Regions from separate parts of the Macrococcus brunensis genome, predicted to be linked through region 2. Evidence: riboswitches for the same ligand, from Rfam matches in the RefSeq annotation. Region 2 holds a riboswitch; each other region holds the start of a gene.
The links. A riboswitch is a leader RNA that binds a small molecule or an ion and turns the genes downstream of it on or off. The one in region 2 is predicted to bind S-adenosylmethionine.

Region 1: linked by a shared signal. The riboswitch ahead of MGG13_RS02460 (amino acid permease) and the one ahead of MGG13_RS03440 (methionine ABC transporter ATP-binding protein) in region 2 are both predicted to bind S-adenosylmethionine.
Region 3: linked by a shared signal. The riboswitch ahead of MGG13_RS00310 (aminotransferase class I/II-fold pyridoxal phosphate-dependent enzyme) and the one ahead of MGG13_RS03440 (methionine ABC transporter ATP-binding protein) in region 2 are both predicted to bind S-adenosylmethionine.

What each region holds. Positions count from the first base shown of each region.
Region 1 covers NZ_CP092179.1:451,744-457,107, reverse strand. The annotation lists gene MGG13_RS02475 (hypothetical protein) at 1-141, opposite strand, end outside; gene MGG13_RS02470 (hypothetical protein) at 271-438, opposite strand; gene mmuM (homocysteine S-methyltransferase) at 553-1,437, opposite strand; gene MGG13_RS02460 (amino acid permease) at 1,421-2,776, opposite strand; SAM riboswitch class I at 2,817-2,915, opposite strand; gene MGG13_RS02455 (RecQ family ATP-dependent DNA helicase) at 3,062-5,134, shown strand; gene MGG13_RS02450 (hypothetical protein) at 5,247-5,364, shown strand, end outside.
Region 2 covers NZ_CP092179.1:635,807-641,170, reverse strand. The annotation lists gene MGG13_RS03450 (MetQ/NlpA family ABC transporter substrate-binding protein) at 190-1,011, opposite strand; gene MGG13_RS03445 (methionine ABC transporter permease) at 1,037-1,732, opposite strand; gene MGG13_RS03440 (methionine ABC transporter ATP-binding protein) at 1,725-2,750, opposite strand; SAM riboswitch class I at 2,818-2,918, opposite strand; gene MGG13_RS03435 (thioredoxin family protein) at 2,955-3,254, opposite strand; gene MGG13_RS03430 (toprim domain-containing protein) at 3,214-3,597, opposite strand; gene gcvH (glycine cleavage system protein GcvH) at 3,668-4,048, opposite strand; gene MGG13_RS03420 (Spx/MgsR family RNA polymerase-binding regulatory protein) at 4,116-4,469, opposite strand; gene MGG13_RS03415 (thioredoxin family protein) at 4,605-4,928, shown strand; gene MGG13_RS03410 (nitroreductase family protein) at 4,954-5,364, opposite strand, start outside.
Region 3 covers NZ_CP092179.1:59,435-64,798, forward strand. The annotation lists gene tenA (thiaminase II) at 295-966, shown strand; gene MGG13_RS00305 (M20 family metallopeptidase) at 1,126-2,301, shown strand; SAM riboswitch class I at 2,557-2,659, shown strand; gene MGG13_RS00310 (aminotransferase class I/II-fold pyridoxal phosphate-dependent enzyme) at 2,728-3,885, shown strand; gene MGG13_RS00315 (Y-family DNA polymerase) at 3,988-5,247, shown strand; gene MGG13_RS00320 (DUF2188 domain-containing protein) at 5,322-5,364, shown strand, end outside.

The sequences.
Region 1 (5,364 bases), 180 kb from region 2:
GTATCTATCCTCTTCTTCAGGTAAACCCTGCTGCATGATAGTGTGCATGGCTGTTTCTGATATCTTTGCATTCAGCGCACTTTTCTCCTGTGCAGATGCGACAGCTATTTCATAGTCTTTACTCGGTATATTGAATTCCATAAGCTCGCCCCTTTTCATAGAATTGATATTCTCTAGTATTGTTCCCTTATTAACTACTTTTAATTCAAGTTCATTGCATAAAAAAATCAAACGATATTGTCTTCGTTTGATTCTTGTTTCCATTCTCTTTTAAACTGAATGAGTACCGCCTAGCACTATTTGGTTTTCATCACTTTTATTTTCGTCGATTTTCTCCTGTATTTCTTCTGCAGTTAACTTCTGCGCATGCTTCGGTGGCCATTGTGTTTGTTTCTCTTCTTTCTTTCTAGAAAAAAGTTTGCTGATTAGTTTCAACATGTCATTATCTCCTTTTATGTCATTTTATAACATTTAGAATCAAGCTCATTATATCATATTATTTCTATGAAATAGAAACACACTTCTAATAAATAGAAGTGTGTTTCTAACTTGTTATAAAGATGCTTTTAACTCTTTGATATCGTCCGGTCCTACCTGACAACATCCTCCTATAAACTTGACGCCTTTATCTTTCCATCTGACAGCCGCTTCAAGTAGTGACTGTTCTTCATCCCCAATCCATACTTTGTTGCTGGCATCATACTTTCTGCCACCATTCGGATAAAGAATAATATCTTTAGAACTTTGCTTGATTAATTTATCTACTGCTTCATCTATCACTTTAATGCTTGTGCAATTGATTCCGAATGCAAGTACATTTGGAATAGCATTCACAGTTTCAATAACCTCATCAAGCTGTGTACCATCTGACAGGTGTGTACTGTCATTCAGCGTTACTGATAGCCATGCTTCTATTTCTTCATATTCCTCAAGCAATTTCTTTACTGCTTTGATTTCTTCAAGATTAGGAATGGTTTCAAATGCAAATACGCTGATTCCGGCTTCAATCAGTATATCTAAGCGCTCTTTATGATAGTCGATGTAATCTTGCTCGGAGATAATATAGTCGCCAGTATATTCAGCGCCGTTACCCAGCATTGCTCCATATGGTCCTAACGAGCCTGCAATAATCGTATTCTCTTTAGCTGCTCGTCTGGCAATCTCTACTGCTTTCTTTAAATAGTTTCTTGCATCTTGATAGTTTAATCCCATATTAATAAATGACTGTATAGCCGCCTGATAAGTGTTAGTTAAAATGATTTCTGCACCTGCATCAACAAATGCCTGATGCACTTGGTAGACAGCTTCCGGATTTGATTCTATTAAATTTGAAGACCACAAAGGATGATTAACATCATAACCGAACTGCTCAACGGTTGTGCCGAATCCTCCATCTAATAAAATGATTTCCTGTCCTAATTTATCTTGTAACTGCATGAATTTCTCCTCCTTTTTTCTTAATGAAATAATGAAGTAATCCTACAAGAATGCAGAATGGCAATCCTATTAATGTGGCTAATCTCTGATTTGGATCAAACAGGACACCAATAGTTGAAATCAAACATAATAGAAACCCGGCAATCGGCAATATATAGGCTTTTTTGTGAGTTTCCTGCTTTTTACGCAGTTGATTGTACCTTGCAGCACATATGCTCATCCATACAACAACGACTGCAAACCCTGCAATGGATACAAGGGCTAAATAAACCGTAGAAGGCGCAATCACACTGGATAATAAACTTAAGAGGGCACCTGCTAAACTGATAATTGTCGCATTGATCGGCATACCCTTTTTATTCAGTTTTCGTGCTATAGGAATAATATTGTCACGCTCGGATAAACTCCAAAGCATACGACTTGAAGCATAAAGGCCTGAGTTTGCCGCTGACAATAAAGCCGTCAATATAACAAAGTTCATGATATCTCCTGCAAAAGGTATACCTATGCTATCCAATATGGATACAAAAGGACTTTCAAGTAAGCTCACTTTGTCAATCGGCAGCAACAGAACCATGATGATAATAGTTCCAATAAATAAAACTGCTAAACGCCATACCGTTGCACTTATTGTTTTCGGGATGACTTTTTGAGGATTCTTAGTCTCTCCTGCAGCAATGGCAATCAGTTCTGTACCACTAAAAGCATAATTGACTGCTAGCATAGTCGTAAAGATCCCGAATAGACCATGAGGAATCTTGAGTAACTTTTCGCCGTCTATGACTGGCTCCAGTTTTGATGGTATTAAGTTAAAGATAATAAGCAATCCAACAATAATGAAAACGACAATCGCAAGCACTTTTACTAAAGATAACCAAAATTCTGTTTCTCCATAAGTTCTACTAGTCGTAAAATTAATACCTACAATAACTACTATAAAAATCAAACTAAATAACCAGACTGGAAATTGAGGAAACCACTTCTGAAAAAGAATCCCTCCCGCAGTGACTTCAGATCCGAGTGCGATAGTCCAGCATAACCAGTAGCTCCATGCGACCACATGCCCGATTGATGGATGAATATAGATGTTTGCATATGTATGGAATCCCCCTACATCTGGATGTTCTACAGCTAATGCACCCATACATTTCATCACAATATAGACGAGCAGGGCACCTATTATATAGCTAATAACTGTTCCTATCGGTCCTGCTTGCTGCAAAGTATATCCTGTACTTAGAAATAAACCCGTTCCAATTACACCACCGAAACTTAACATCATGACATGACGCTTCTCTAACCCTCTTTTGAACTCATTACTCATTTTTCTTCCCCCCATAAAAAAATACCCCTCTGAAAAAGAGGGGTATAAAAGTATACACTCATATTTCAGGCAGAACCTGTTGGATTTAGCACCGTGCAAATGCCGGTTGCTGAGACTTCAAAGGGCCAATTCCCTCCATCTCTCTTTATAAGTTATTTAATTGATACATAGCATATCATCAGACTTATAGTCGGTCAATCATATTTTTATTATTTTCAGTTTTTTCACTCAACTTCAGACTCTTATACTTTTAGTTCTGCTCTTGTTACAATAAATGAGATTAACTAAGGAGGTTTTTCCATGAACGTTTCAGAACGCGCTATCCAGATTTTAAAAGAGACATATGGTCCTGACAGTGAGTTTCGCAACGGTCAGCTTGAGGCCATTACAGCTGTCGTGAATAAGCAGAAGACGCTGGTCATTCAGAAGACGGGCTGGGGTAAGTCTATTGTCTACTTCATTGCGACGAAGATACTGCGGGAACGTGGTGCGGGTCCGACGATTATTATCAGTCCGCTTCTTGCCTTGATGCACAATCAGATTGAGGCAGCGAAAAAGCTCGGTCTCAATGTCGTGACCATCAACAGCAACAACCGCGATGACTGGGAGATGATCTATGCGTCGCTAAACGAAGTAGATGCGATTATTGTCTCGCCTGAGAAGCTGTCAAATCCAGAGTTTGTAGAGCATCTCAGTGAAGTGAATAACATTGAGATGGTCGTGGTGGATGAAGCACATTCGATTTCTGACTGGGGTCATGATTTCAGACCTGACTATCAGCGTATCGTCTATCTGCTGCAGTCGTTCCCTGATCACATCGCGATTCTCGGGACGACAGCGACTGCGAATGACCGGGTGATTCAGGATATCAAGGATCAGTTAGGTGATGACTTACAGGTCTTCCGTGGCGACTTGATTCGTGACAATATTTCCATTCAGGTCAACGCGGCACAGAGTAAGGTTGAACGGCTGGCTTTTATCACGGATGCTTTGACGCGACATCCATTCCTGAGCAAGAAACAGGGCATCATCTACTGCCTGACGAAGAAGGAATGTGACTCTGTTGCCTATTTCCTGTCGCTACAAGGTATCTCTGTTACTGCTTATTATTCGGGTTTGCAGGATGCGTCTGGTGAAGATATGACTGAAGACATACTCGAAGGATTCCATACTGGCATGACACGCGTTATTGTCTCTACTGTCAAGCTCGGCATGGGTTATGACAAATCCGATATCGGTTTCGTCATTCATTTCCAGCTGCCGCAGAACCTGATCGCCTACTATCAGCAGATCGGCCGTGCCGGGCGTGATGGTTCTCCTGCCTTAGCGATTCTGCTGCACGGGGAGGAGGACGAAGAGATCATCAAGTCATTTATTGAAGGCGCGAACAAGGATCCGGAGCTGCTGCAGCAGATTCTGCAGGTGATCGGTGACAGCGCAGATGGACTGAAACGGAATGAGATTCTGCAGCATTTCAATCTGAACGTCACAAAACTCGCTTCTGTACTGAAGTATCTCTATGTCCATAACTATATCTATATGGAGAAAAGTAAGTACTACGTCCATCCGAAGCACCATTTTGATGCGGCGGGCAACGCGCGGATTCAAAAGCAGCTGAATGAGACTCGTCTTGCTGAACTGGATAACCTGAAAGCATTCATCAATTATGACGGCTGCTATATGAAGTTTATTGCGGACGAACTGGACGCGCCTGATACAAAGGAACGCTGCGGCATCTGTGCGCATTGTCGTAACAGGCAGTTCATTACACTGGAGGACGACAATCCTTATCTTGAGCAGGCGAAGGAATTTAAGAACAAGCTGCACGGTGTCATCACACCGCGTAAACGCTGGTCGAACAATAAGAAGGTTGACGACGCACTCGTATACGAACTCGGCTGGACTTATACTGTTGATGCCTACTCTCCTATCGGCAGGCGGTTTATGCTGGAGCGAGAGCAAGGTCATTTCTCAGACAAGACCGTGACGACTGTGACTCACTTTCTGAAAGAGCATATTGCTGCAAATGATATCGAAGTGATAACTGGCGTGCCGAGTTTAAGAAGACCCACTCTTATCCCTGAACTTGGCAGAAAGGTTGCAGATAATCTGGGGATAACTTATAGCGAAGCACTGGAGAAGACAGCTCAAGGTATGCCGCAGAAAGAGATGCATAACTCGATGATGCAGGAGAATAACGTGCGGGAGACACTTAAAGTGAGTCAGACAGAAGCAGTTCAAGGGAAGAACGTGCTGCTGATGGATGACCTGGTTGATTCACGCTGGACGATGACTGTTGCCGCGAGTCTGTTACTGGACCAAGGCGCAGCTCATGTCTATCCATTCGCGCTGGTGAATATAGGTAATGACTAAAAACCAGGAGACGAATTATCAGCCTCCTGGTTTTCCCTTTATATGGGTGTTATACTGGATTACGAAAGGAATGATAACTTTGAAAAATGTCTCTCCATATGCGCCACTCTTTATGAGTTATTGGATAATTTTATTCAGTTACTATTCTTATTCGAATATCGTCTTTAATCATCCTGATACATGGCGTATCTGGGTATCTGGACTAGGATTCAGTATCTTTTTTATCATGA
Region 2 (5,364 bases):
TTATAATTATTTTAAACTCTTAATAGTTTATAATGATTTTAATTTACAGTCAAAGACTCTTAAATTCATTTACTCAATTATTATAACGTAAATAGAATGATTGTTAAATGGATTGAGACCATTTCATTGAGAATCGTGGTGGAGTGATTGAAAATAAAAAACACTCAGCACAAGGCTGAGTGTTAACTATTAGTTTGCAGCAATAACTGCACCTTTATATTTCTCATCAATAAATTTCTTAACGTCATCAGATTGAAGGGCTTTGACAAGTGCTTTGATTTTAGCATCGTCTTTATGACCTTTCTGTACAGCGATTAAGTTAGCATATGGTGAGTCTTTATCTTCAAGTGCGATAGAATCTTTAACCGGGTTCAGTTTGTTATCAAGAGCGAAGTTAGAGTTGATGATGACCGCATCTCCTTCACCATTGTTAAATGATTTCGGTAAGAATTCAGCTGCCTGCTTGTTGTTGAATTTCAGATTCTTTTTGTTTTCAGCGATATCTTTGAATGTCGCTTTAACCGGGTCTGTTCCTTCTTTTAATTTAATTAAGCCTGCTTTAGTGAAGAATGATAAGAAACGACCTTCTTCAGCTGGGTTGTTTGATACGAAAATTTCAGCGCCATCTGGTAATTCGTCTAATGATTTATACTTTTTAGAGTATACAGCCATCGGTTCGATGTGCACGTTACCAGCTGATTCTAATTTGTAGCCTTTTTCTTTTGTTTCAGTATCTAAGTATGGTGTGTGCTGGAAGAAGTTAGCATCTAATTCACCATCATTTAACAGGCGGTTAGGTGTTGTGTAGTCGTTGATGATCTTGATATCAAGCTTGTAGCCTTCTTTTTCAAGGATTGGTTTAACTTGTTCAAGCAGTTCTGCGTGAGGGGCTGGTGAAGCGCCTACTTTAATTGTTTTATCTTCTTTACCACTTTCCTTTGAGTCTGAACCACATGCTGTCAGAACAACAGCGAATAACAGAGTGAGTGCAAATACTAAAAATTTCTTCATCGTTTTTCTCCTTTGTTTTTTATATTTAACGTTTATCCGTGCGCTTCGCAAGGAAGTCACCGATAAACTGTATTGCAAAGACAATCAGCAGAATAAAGACAGTTGAGACTAAAATCACATCATTCTGACTGCGGGTAAAACCAACTAAATAAGCAAGGTTACCGAGTCCGCCTGCACCGATGACGCCGGCGATAGCCGTTGCACCGACAAGCGAAATCGTCGTGACAGTGATACCTGAAATAAGTGCAGGCATCGATTCACGAAGCAGTACTTTCCAGATCAATGTCCAGCGGCTTGCGCCCATCGCTTCTGCTGCTTCAATGACACCCTTATCGATTTCTTTCATACCGATTTCAACAAGACGAGCATAGAACGGTGCAGCACCGATGATCAAGGCTGGAAGTGCACCTTTAACCCCACTGATCGTGCCCATCAGGACATTTGTGAACGGGATGAGGAGCAGAATCAGGATAATAAACGGAATCGCCCGGAACAAGTTGACGAAAAATGCCATGATGTTATAGAAAATCTTAGCACCTTTTGATTTACTGCGTGACGCAAGGAATAACGCCGTTCCGATAATCAGACCAAATACAAACGTAAAGATGGCCGAGATAATCGTCATATAAAGAGTTTCATAGACTGCGACCCAGACATCCGGCCAGACCACATTTTCAAAGCTGAACATTTCTCTCAGCGTGTCCATCATTGTATTATCCACGTCTTTCCACCTCCGCTTCTACACCATGCACCTTTAACTCATCGAACATTCTCTCGACGTCTGCAGTCAGTGCAGGAACATGTACAATCAAATGGCCGAAAGAGCCGTTTTGCGTATGCTTGATGTTCCCTGCAAGTACATTCGCATCCAGATCGTATTTTCTGATCATACGACTGACAATCGGCTGCCCCGTAGAAGAACCGACAAACTTCAGTCGAAGGATTGCACCTGTCGGATAATGCGCCATGATTTCATCGATAGAGGCTTCGACTTCAGCATCTTTCAGATCGTCTTTGACAAAACGCTGCGTGACGCTGGATTGTGGGTTTTCAAACACCTGCATGACAGGTCCCTGTTCCACGACACGACCATTTTCCATGACAGCGACTTGATGACAGATTTTACGGATGACCTGCATCTCGTGCGTGATCAGAATAATGGTCAGGTTGAGCTGGCGATTGATGTTGACTAACAGATCCAGAATCTCGTCTGTCGTCTGCGGATCGAGTGCACTCGTCGCTTCATCACAGAGCAGGACAGTCGGGTTATTCGCAAGTGAACGGGCAATACCGACACGCTGCTTCTGTCCACCTGATAACTGAGAAGGATAAGCATTTTCACGTCCTTCAAGCCCCACCATACGAATCAGTTCATTGACACGTGCCGTACGCTCCGATTTAGAGACGCCGGCGATTTCAAGTGGAAATGAGATATTATCGAATACAGTACGTGACCAGAGCAGATTGAAATGCTGGAAAATCATACCGATCTTCTGTCTTTTCTTTCTAAGGTCAGTCGGACTGAGTTCTGCTATGTTATCGCCACCGACAACCACATCACCTGTCGTCGGTTTTTCAAGACCATTAAACATACGGATTAGCGTACTTTTACCTGCGCCTGAAAAACCAATGACACCATATATTTCACCTTCGTTGATCGTCAGATTGACATCATCAACGGCAGTAATCGTTCCTTTCTTCGTTGCAAACTGCTTAACTACTTGATTTAACGTAATCACTTACGTACCTCCTTTAAATGAATAAAGCGTCTTTCCCGTAAAGAGAAAGACGCAATGAGTTCATCGTCTCTCATCTTCTAAAGCTCATGCTTTATGTGAATTGGCACCATGTCATAAGACGGTTGCCGGGCTTCATAGGGCACATCCCTCCACCACTCTTGATAAGAGTTATATTCAATTGTTATACATATTAGACTACAATATTTAAATCGTCAATACTTTCCGAATAATTTCATAAATATTTGTGACAGATTCGAATCGGTAGACTGTCTCCACAACTTCATCATCTTTGACAATGAGAAGAACAGGGACACTTATCAACTGATAATTCTGCGCCAGAGACTCCGCAAAATTTAAATCTACTTTCATGATATTGACTTCAATCAGCTCTGGAATGATATCTATCATGCGCTCTGCAACTTTACAAGTGCCACAGAGCGGCGTGTAGCCGAATATCACATAATCACCAGACGGGGCTGAAGGCAAATACTCGCTGACTTTCATCTTCTACTTCCAGACCTTTCACTTCAAACTCATGTTTCATTAATTTTTTGGCAAGGTAATCAACAGGACAGCGGCCGACTTCACCATAAGTCGGATCGATATAGATATGCTTACATTCACTTAAATGACGTTTGAACCAGCTGCGAATGTTCTTTCCAGCTTTATCAGCATCGGTCATCACGTAGACATTATGACCTGTCAGTTCATCGAGCATTTCATCCATTTTACTGATTCCCATCGTGCCGTTCGTGCAAATAATATGTACAGGTTCAGATAAAACTTGTTGTAACTTTTTCTTGTCAGACTTGCCTTCCACAACTATGACTTTACTGATTACAGACATCTCATCACCTTTTCATATGCAATTATAAAAAAAATCCTTGATAAGAATCTTATCAAGGAAATTATAGCATTTAAGCGTTAATCATTTCATCATATTGAGCTTGATCAAGTAACTCATTTAATTCATCGTCACTTTCAGTCTCAACTTTGATCATCCAAGCATTTTCGTATGGAGATTCGTTAACGAATTCTGGAGAATCTTCAAGTTCGCTGTTTACTTCTACAACTTTACCACTAAGTGGAGCGTATAATTCAGATACTGTTTTAACAGATTCAACGCTACCGAAAGGTTGTCCTGCTGAAATTTCATCGCCAACTTCTGGAAGTTCAACGAATACGATGTCTCCAAGTTCTGATTGAGCGAAGTCAGTAATACCGATTGTTTTTACGTTTCCTTCTGATTTTACCCATTCGTGATCTTTAGAATATTTTAAGCCTTCAATAGTTGCCACAAAAATCCCCTCCTAATAATGATTACACTCTAATAATGACATAGCATGACGGGTTATTCAACTTTTTTTATAGCCAAATCTGACGATATTGTTCTTCCTTGAATCCAAGTGTTATCTGCTTCCCGTTAGTCGCAAGGGGTCTTTTAACAAGCATACCGTCCGATGCAAGCAGATTTAATTTTTCTTCCAGTGATAACGTTTCCAATGTTTCTTTTAATTCAAGCTCTCGGAACTTGGCGCCCTGACGATTGAATAACTGATCGACATCAACACCTGTATCGTCAACCAACTTCTTGAATTCAGCAGCAGTCGGTGTCAGTTCAACAATATTGACCGGTTCAAAACTGACACCATGCTCCTGAAGAAATTGAGCTGCTTTTCTACATGTTGAACAATTAGGTAACTGATAAAATTTTAGCATCGTCTTCCTCCATACAGTAAGATAAAACAATAGTACCAATATTTTGACAATAGAACAAATGCTTCTTAAGCTCATCGTTTATTTTTTGAGTGATGATGGTATATACTAAATACAAATACAAAAAGGAGCATGACTATGAGAACAATAAGTCAATATGCAGAATTCGAAGAGATTATTAACCAGGATGAACAGATTATCGTAAAATTCTTTGCTGACTGGTGCCCGGATTGTTCAAGAATGGATTACTGGATTGATCCAATCGTTGATGAGTACCACGATATTACATGGTATAAAATTAACCGCGACCAAGTACCTGAAGCAGCTACAGAAAATGATGTCATGGGCATTCCAAGCCTTTTGATCTTTAAGAATGGCGTAAAACAAGCGCACCTGCACTCAGCCAATGCGAAGACACCTGAAGAAGTTAAAGCATTCTTAGCAGAACATATCGAAAAATAAAAGCCGGCTATGCCGGCTTTTTTCATTAGAACTCACTGATTAAGTTACTGTTTTTACGTGGCTTGTCTTCCAGTTGCTCAGGCAGTTCTGTCAAATACACTAATCCATAGATCATTTCATCATCATGAATGCCAAGCGCTGCATTAAACTTAGGCTCAAACATACTGGCCGGTGTCTTGATACAGCTGCCGATTCCTGCGTCAAAGAGCAGTAACGATAATGTCTGCATATAGCCCCCGATAGCGAGCACGTCTTCAAGGCGCTGTTTCTGTCTGCGGTCTACCGGACCTGCAATAATGAGTATACCACCGAGCTTTTGAGCCATCGCCGTAAAAGCCTGTCCTTTTTCATTATCATTTTTAAAGTTGACTTCAGCAAAGAGTCGCCCATATTCTGATAAGCGGTCTTTTTTCACCCATATAATGCGCCATGGTTC
Region 3 (5,364 bases), 580 kb from region 2:
ACAGAAAATTTTTACTATAAATTAATTTTCATTTCAAGCAATACAATTAGACTTACGTACGATAAATGATAATAAAAGAATCTAATAGTAATAGTCTATAGTTTGCATAAGCATACAAGTTTTAAAGAAATGTACTGAAATCTTTTGTGTTGTTTCACAAGAAACACTGCCCTCAAAAAGCAACGTAATAAATATAATCATGACAATTAGTTGTATTTTCTAACCTTTTGACTTTTACTGATAACTTATCTATCGTTGAAGTGTATGTAAAGGATTGGGAGGAGTGAAGATAAAGTGTTTACAGAACGTTTATTTGAGAGAGTGGAACCGATCTGGAATTCTTATTTAGAGCATCCTTTTGTTAAAGGTCTGGGTGATGGGACATTAGACCTTGAGAAATTCAAACACTGGCTGAAGCAGGATTATATTTATTTAATTGAATATGCGAGATTGTTTGCAGTCGGTGCCTCGAAAGCCACTGATCTTGCTATGATGACGACTTTCGGCGAACTGCTGCACGGCACACTGGCGACGGAGATGGCCTTACACCGTTCTTATGCAGCGCAGTTCGGTATAACACAAGAAGAGCTTGAGGCGGTGCAAGCGGCTGAAGTGACGGAATCTTATACCAGCTATATGCTGAAGATGGCTCATCAGGGTGGCGTTGAATATACGATAGCAGCAGTGCTTGCCTGTACGTGGAGCTATCACTATATTGGTGAGCACCTTGCAGCATCAAACAACAATCTTGGTGTGTATCAGGAATGGGTGGATATGTATCATTCACCTGAATTCACTGAACTGAAGGATGACTGTATCCGGCTGATGAATGAAGCTGCTGAAGGTAAGAGTGAGGCAGAATTAAAAGTGTTGGAAGAGATTGTCGTAAAGACCAGCTATTATGAATATCTGTTCTGGGACATGGCTGAGAACATCTCGAACTGGCCCTGTAAGGAGACAGTGTAATTGTCGCAACTCTGCAAGGACATGACCCTGACGCTCCAAAACTGGTTCTGAATGGTCGCAGAATCAGTGATATGAAAGGCAGTTAAAGAGCGTATATTTACAAAAAATAAAGAAGGGGACATTATTGAAATAAAATGATTTCGTAAGGAGTGAATAGGCGTGTACAATCAGTTAATCAAAACACTTGAAAGTAAAGAAGAACAGATGATTGCCATCAGACGTCATTTACATGAAAATCCAGAATTATCTTTCGAAGAAAAAGAAACGCCGAAATATATTGCGGATTTCTACGAAGGAAAAGATGCTGAAGTCGAGACAAATGTCGGCGCGAATGGGGTTAAAGTGACTATTGACTCTGGTAAACCAGGTAAAACAATTGCGATTCGTGCAGATTTTGATGCATTGCCAATCGAAGAAGAAACCGGTCTGCCTTATGCTTCTAAAAATAAAGGTGTCATGCACGCGTGTGGTCACGACGCGCACACAGCTTATATGCTGATACTTGCAGATACATTGATCGAAATGAAAGATAGCTTCAGCGGTAAGATTGTCGTTATTCATCAGCCAGCTGAAGAAGTTCCGCCAGGTGGGGCACAGACAATGATTAAGGACGGCGTACTTGAGGGCGTTGATAACGTGATCGGTGTCCACGTCATGAGTACGATGGAAACAGGTAAAATGTACTATTATCCTGGGTTTGTGCAGACGGGACGTGCCTTCTTCAAACTGAAGATCAAAGGTAAAGGTGGTCACGGCTCATCTCCGCATATGGCGAATGATGCAATTGTAGCAGGGAGCGCTTTCGTCACTGCTGTGCAGACAGTCGTATCAAGAAGACTCAGCCCGTTTGAAACAGGTGTTGTGACTATTGGTTCATTCGATGGGAAAGGCCCGTTCAATGTGATCAAAGATGCTGTTGAACTTGAAGGAGACGTCCGTGGATTGACTGAAGAGACAAAAGCAACTATCGAAAAAGAAATTAAACGTCTCTCATCAGGGCTTGAAGCCATGTACGGTGTCACATGTGAATTGGAATATAATGATGACTACCCAGCGCTATATAATGATCCAGCATTCACAGAGTATGTGGTCAATGCCATTAAAGATCACTCTGATGTACAAATTGAGCAGACAGAACCACAACCCCCGTCAGAAGACTTTGCATACTATGCTAAAGAACTTCCAAGTACCTTTATTTACTCAGGCGCTGCACCAGAAGACGGGGAAATCTTCCCGCACCATCATCCTAAATTCAACATCAGTGAAAAATCGATGATGGTTGCAGCTAAAGCAGTAGGCACAGCTGTATTAACTTATCTGAACGATGAAAAATAATGAATATCGAGCAAGGAAAGACCATGGTTGTCTTCTTTTTATGCAAATGATTATTGATGATTAATCAAGCTAGTAGTCAAAAGAAAAGTATGGCACAGCTGATAATGATCGTCATTTTCTGGCAGATTATTAAGCTGCAGGCGCCTCGACTGGAAAAGGAAACTGAACTTCACTTATAAAGAGACAGTGTTGGAGCGGAAACCGGTTTGACAACCTCCTGTTTTAATACTATATTGATAACAATCATTTAAATATGTCTTATCCAGAGAGATGGAGGGAACTGGCCCTATGAAGTCTCAGCAGCAGGCTCTGTGAGCACTGTGCTAAATCCATCAAGCAGAAGCTTGGCAGATAAGTGATCTTTTAACGTCATTACTGCTGAAGTAATGACGTTTTTAATTTTTAGAGATAAGAAGGAGAGAGAGCATGCGTTCTAGATTACTGGATTCGATACCCGAAAGTTATTTCGGCAAGACGATGGGCAGAAAGCTCGAAATCGGGACTAACCCCCTCATTAATACAGCAGTCGGTATACCTGACCAGAAAGTGCCGGCGGAAGTGCTGGAAGCAATTCAGTCAGCAGTGCAGGAGCCTGCTAATAATAAATATGGCGTGTTCCGGGGTAAGGAAGTCCTAAAAGAAGCGATTCAGCAATTCTATCTGGAGACTTATGGTGTTGAGCTGGATAAAGACGAGGAAATCTGTATTCTTTATGGGACGAAGAACGGACTGGTCAACCTGCCTCTTTGTGTCATTGAACCGGGAGAAGGTGTATTGCTGCCGAACCCAGGTTATACGGACTATCTTGCAGGTGTGAAGCTTGCACGTGGTACAGTTTATGAGCTGCCACTACTGCCGGCCAATCGTTACTGGCCGAATTTTGATGCACTTGATTCCGCGGTATTAGACAAGACTCGACTCATCTATCTCAATTATCCAAGCAATCCGACAGGAGCGGTCGCGACACGTGCAGGGTTCGATGAGATTATCGAGCGCTTCAGAGGGACGAAGATACAGATTGTGCATGACTTTGCCTATGCAGCGTTCGGATTCGACGCTAAAAATCCAAGTATCCTGCAGTCAGAAGGTGCAAAAGAAGTGGCAGTGGAAATTTATTCACTCTCTAAAGGCTTTAATATGTCAGGGGTGCGGATTGGTTTTGCGGTAGGTAATAAGGATATCGTCGGCGCACTCAATTATTATCAGGACCATACACAAGTCGGGATGTGGGGGGTCGTCCAGGAAGCAGCGGTCAGTGCACTGGCACTGGGAGAACCTTTCCTAGAGACGCAGAACGCCATCTTCAGAAAGCGTAGAGATAAAGTGACAAGCTTCCTGACTGAGGCAGGTATTCCGTTTGAGCCGATGCAGGGCGGTATTTTCCTATGGCTTAAAATCCCGGATGGTTATAACAGCGAAGCATATGTAGATGACCTGCTGAAGAAACAGTCTATATTGACGACACCGGGCTTGCCATTTGGTTCAAATGGTGATCAGTATATTCGGATTTCTCTTGCTATCAGTGATGAGGAGATAGAGGAACTGCTGAATAGACTTGCCGAAACAAAAGCGCTCTATCACTAAAGCCGTTTTAAGTGAATTATTTTATTAAAGTAAGAGTCCTTCTCACTACTTTACACGAACGTATGTTCTCGTATACACTTGATATATAAATGAGGTGGGAGAATGTATGACTATTATCAATGTAGTTCTCGTGATGTACTTTGTGTTGACCTTAAAAGCTTCTTTGCATCGGTCTCGTGTATCGAAAAAGGACTGAATCCGCTGACGACTAAACTCGCTGTTGTCGGAGATACGAAACGTCAAGGTTCTGTTGTACTGGCTGCAACACCGCCTTTAAAAACATTAGGTATAAAAACTGGATCAAGATTATTTGAAATTCCGCATCGTTCAGATATTTATATCATTAACCCCTCTATGCTTAAATATATTCAAGTATCGAGCGAGATTTCAGCGATTGCGCTGCAATATGTAGCGCCCGAAGATTTCCATCAGTATAGTATCGACGAATTCTTTATGGATATCACGGATTCCTATCATCTGTTTGCCCGGTCACCTTATCAGATGGCACGTATACTGCAGCAGGAAATCTACAATCAGACGCAGATTGTCAGCACGATAGGTATCGGCTCAAACCCTCTGCTTGCCAAGCTGTCCATGGACTTAGAAGCAAAACGGACGACAGAAGGTGTCGCTGAATGGCGTTATCACGATGTCCCCCGTAAACTGTGGGATATCGAACCACTGACTGAGATGTGGGGCATTAATAATCGGACGGAGAAGAAGCTGAACAAGAAAGGCATCTTCAGTATCGGTGATCTAGCCCATTATCCAGTTGAATATTTAAAGCGTGACTTCGGTATTATCGGCGTCGATCTGCACTTGCATGCCAATGGAATAGATGAAAGTGTGATTCGCAAACCGCATGTCATCAAAGGCAAATCATACGGTAAGTCACAGATTCTGATGCGTGATTATCAGTTTCATGAACTGAAGACGGTCATCAGTGAACAGATAGATGAGGTGTTTTACCGCGTCAGAGAGAAGAATCTGTATCCGACGACGATTGCCTTTACTGTAGGCTATGCAGATGGTGGGGGAATCCATAAACAGTTCACTAAGAAGGATTATTTCACAGCGACTATGCAGATTGTTAACCTGATCTGGCGGTACTTAGAAGAATATGCAGAGATAAACCGCCTTTTCAGGACAGTAAGTGTTTCTTTCAGCAATCTGCGTGATAGTCGAATCAGACAGATGAGTCTCTTTGAAGCACCGGAAGACATGAAACGGGAGATTGTAGAAGATTATCTTGACCAGCTCCGTCGTAAGTATGGTAAAGACATCGTCATACGAGCGTCGTCCTTAACGAATAGCGGCACTATTAAACTGCGAAAAGGACTCATCGCCGGTCATAAAGGTTAAGTTTCTCATTAATAGAAGATTAATATCTCCTCAAAAAGGTTATGGAAAGAGTAACAATTGAAATGGGAGTGATGATGATGTGGACAATGAATGACTACCCGAACAGCTGGAAGAACT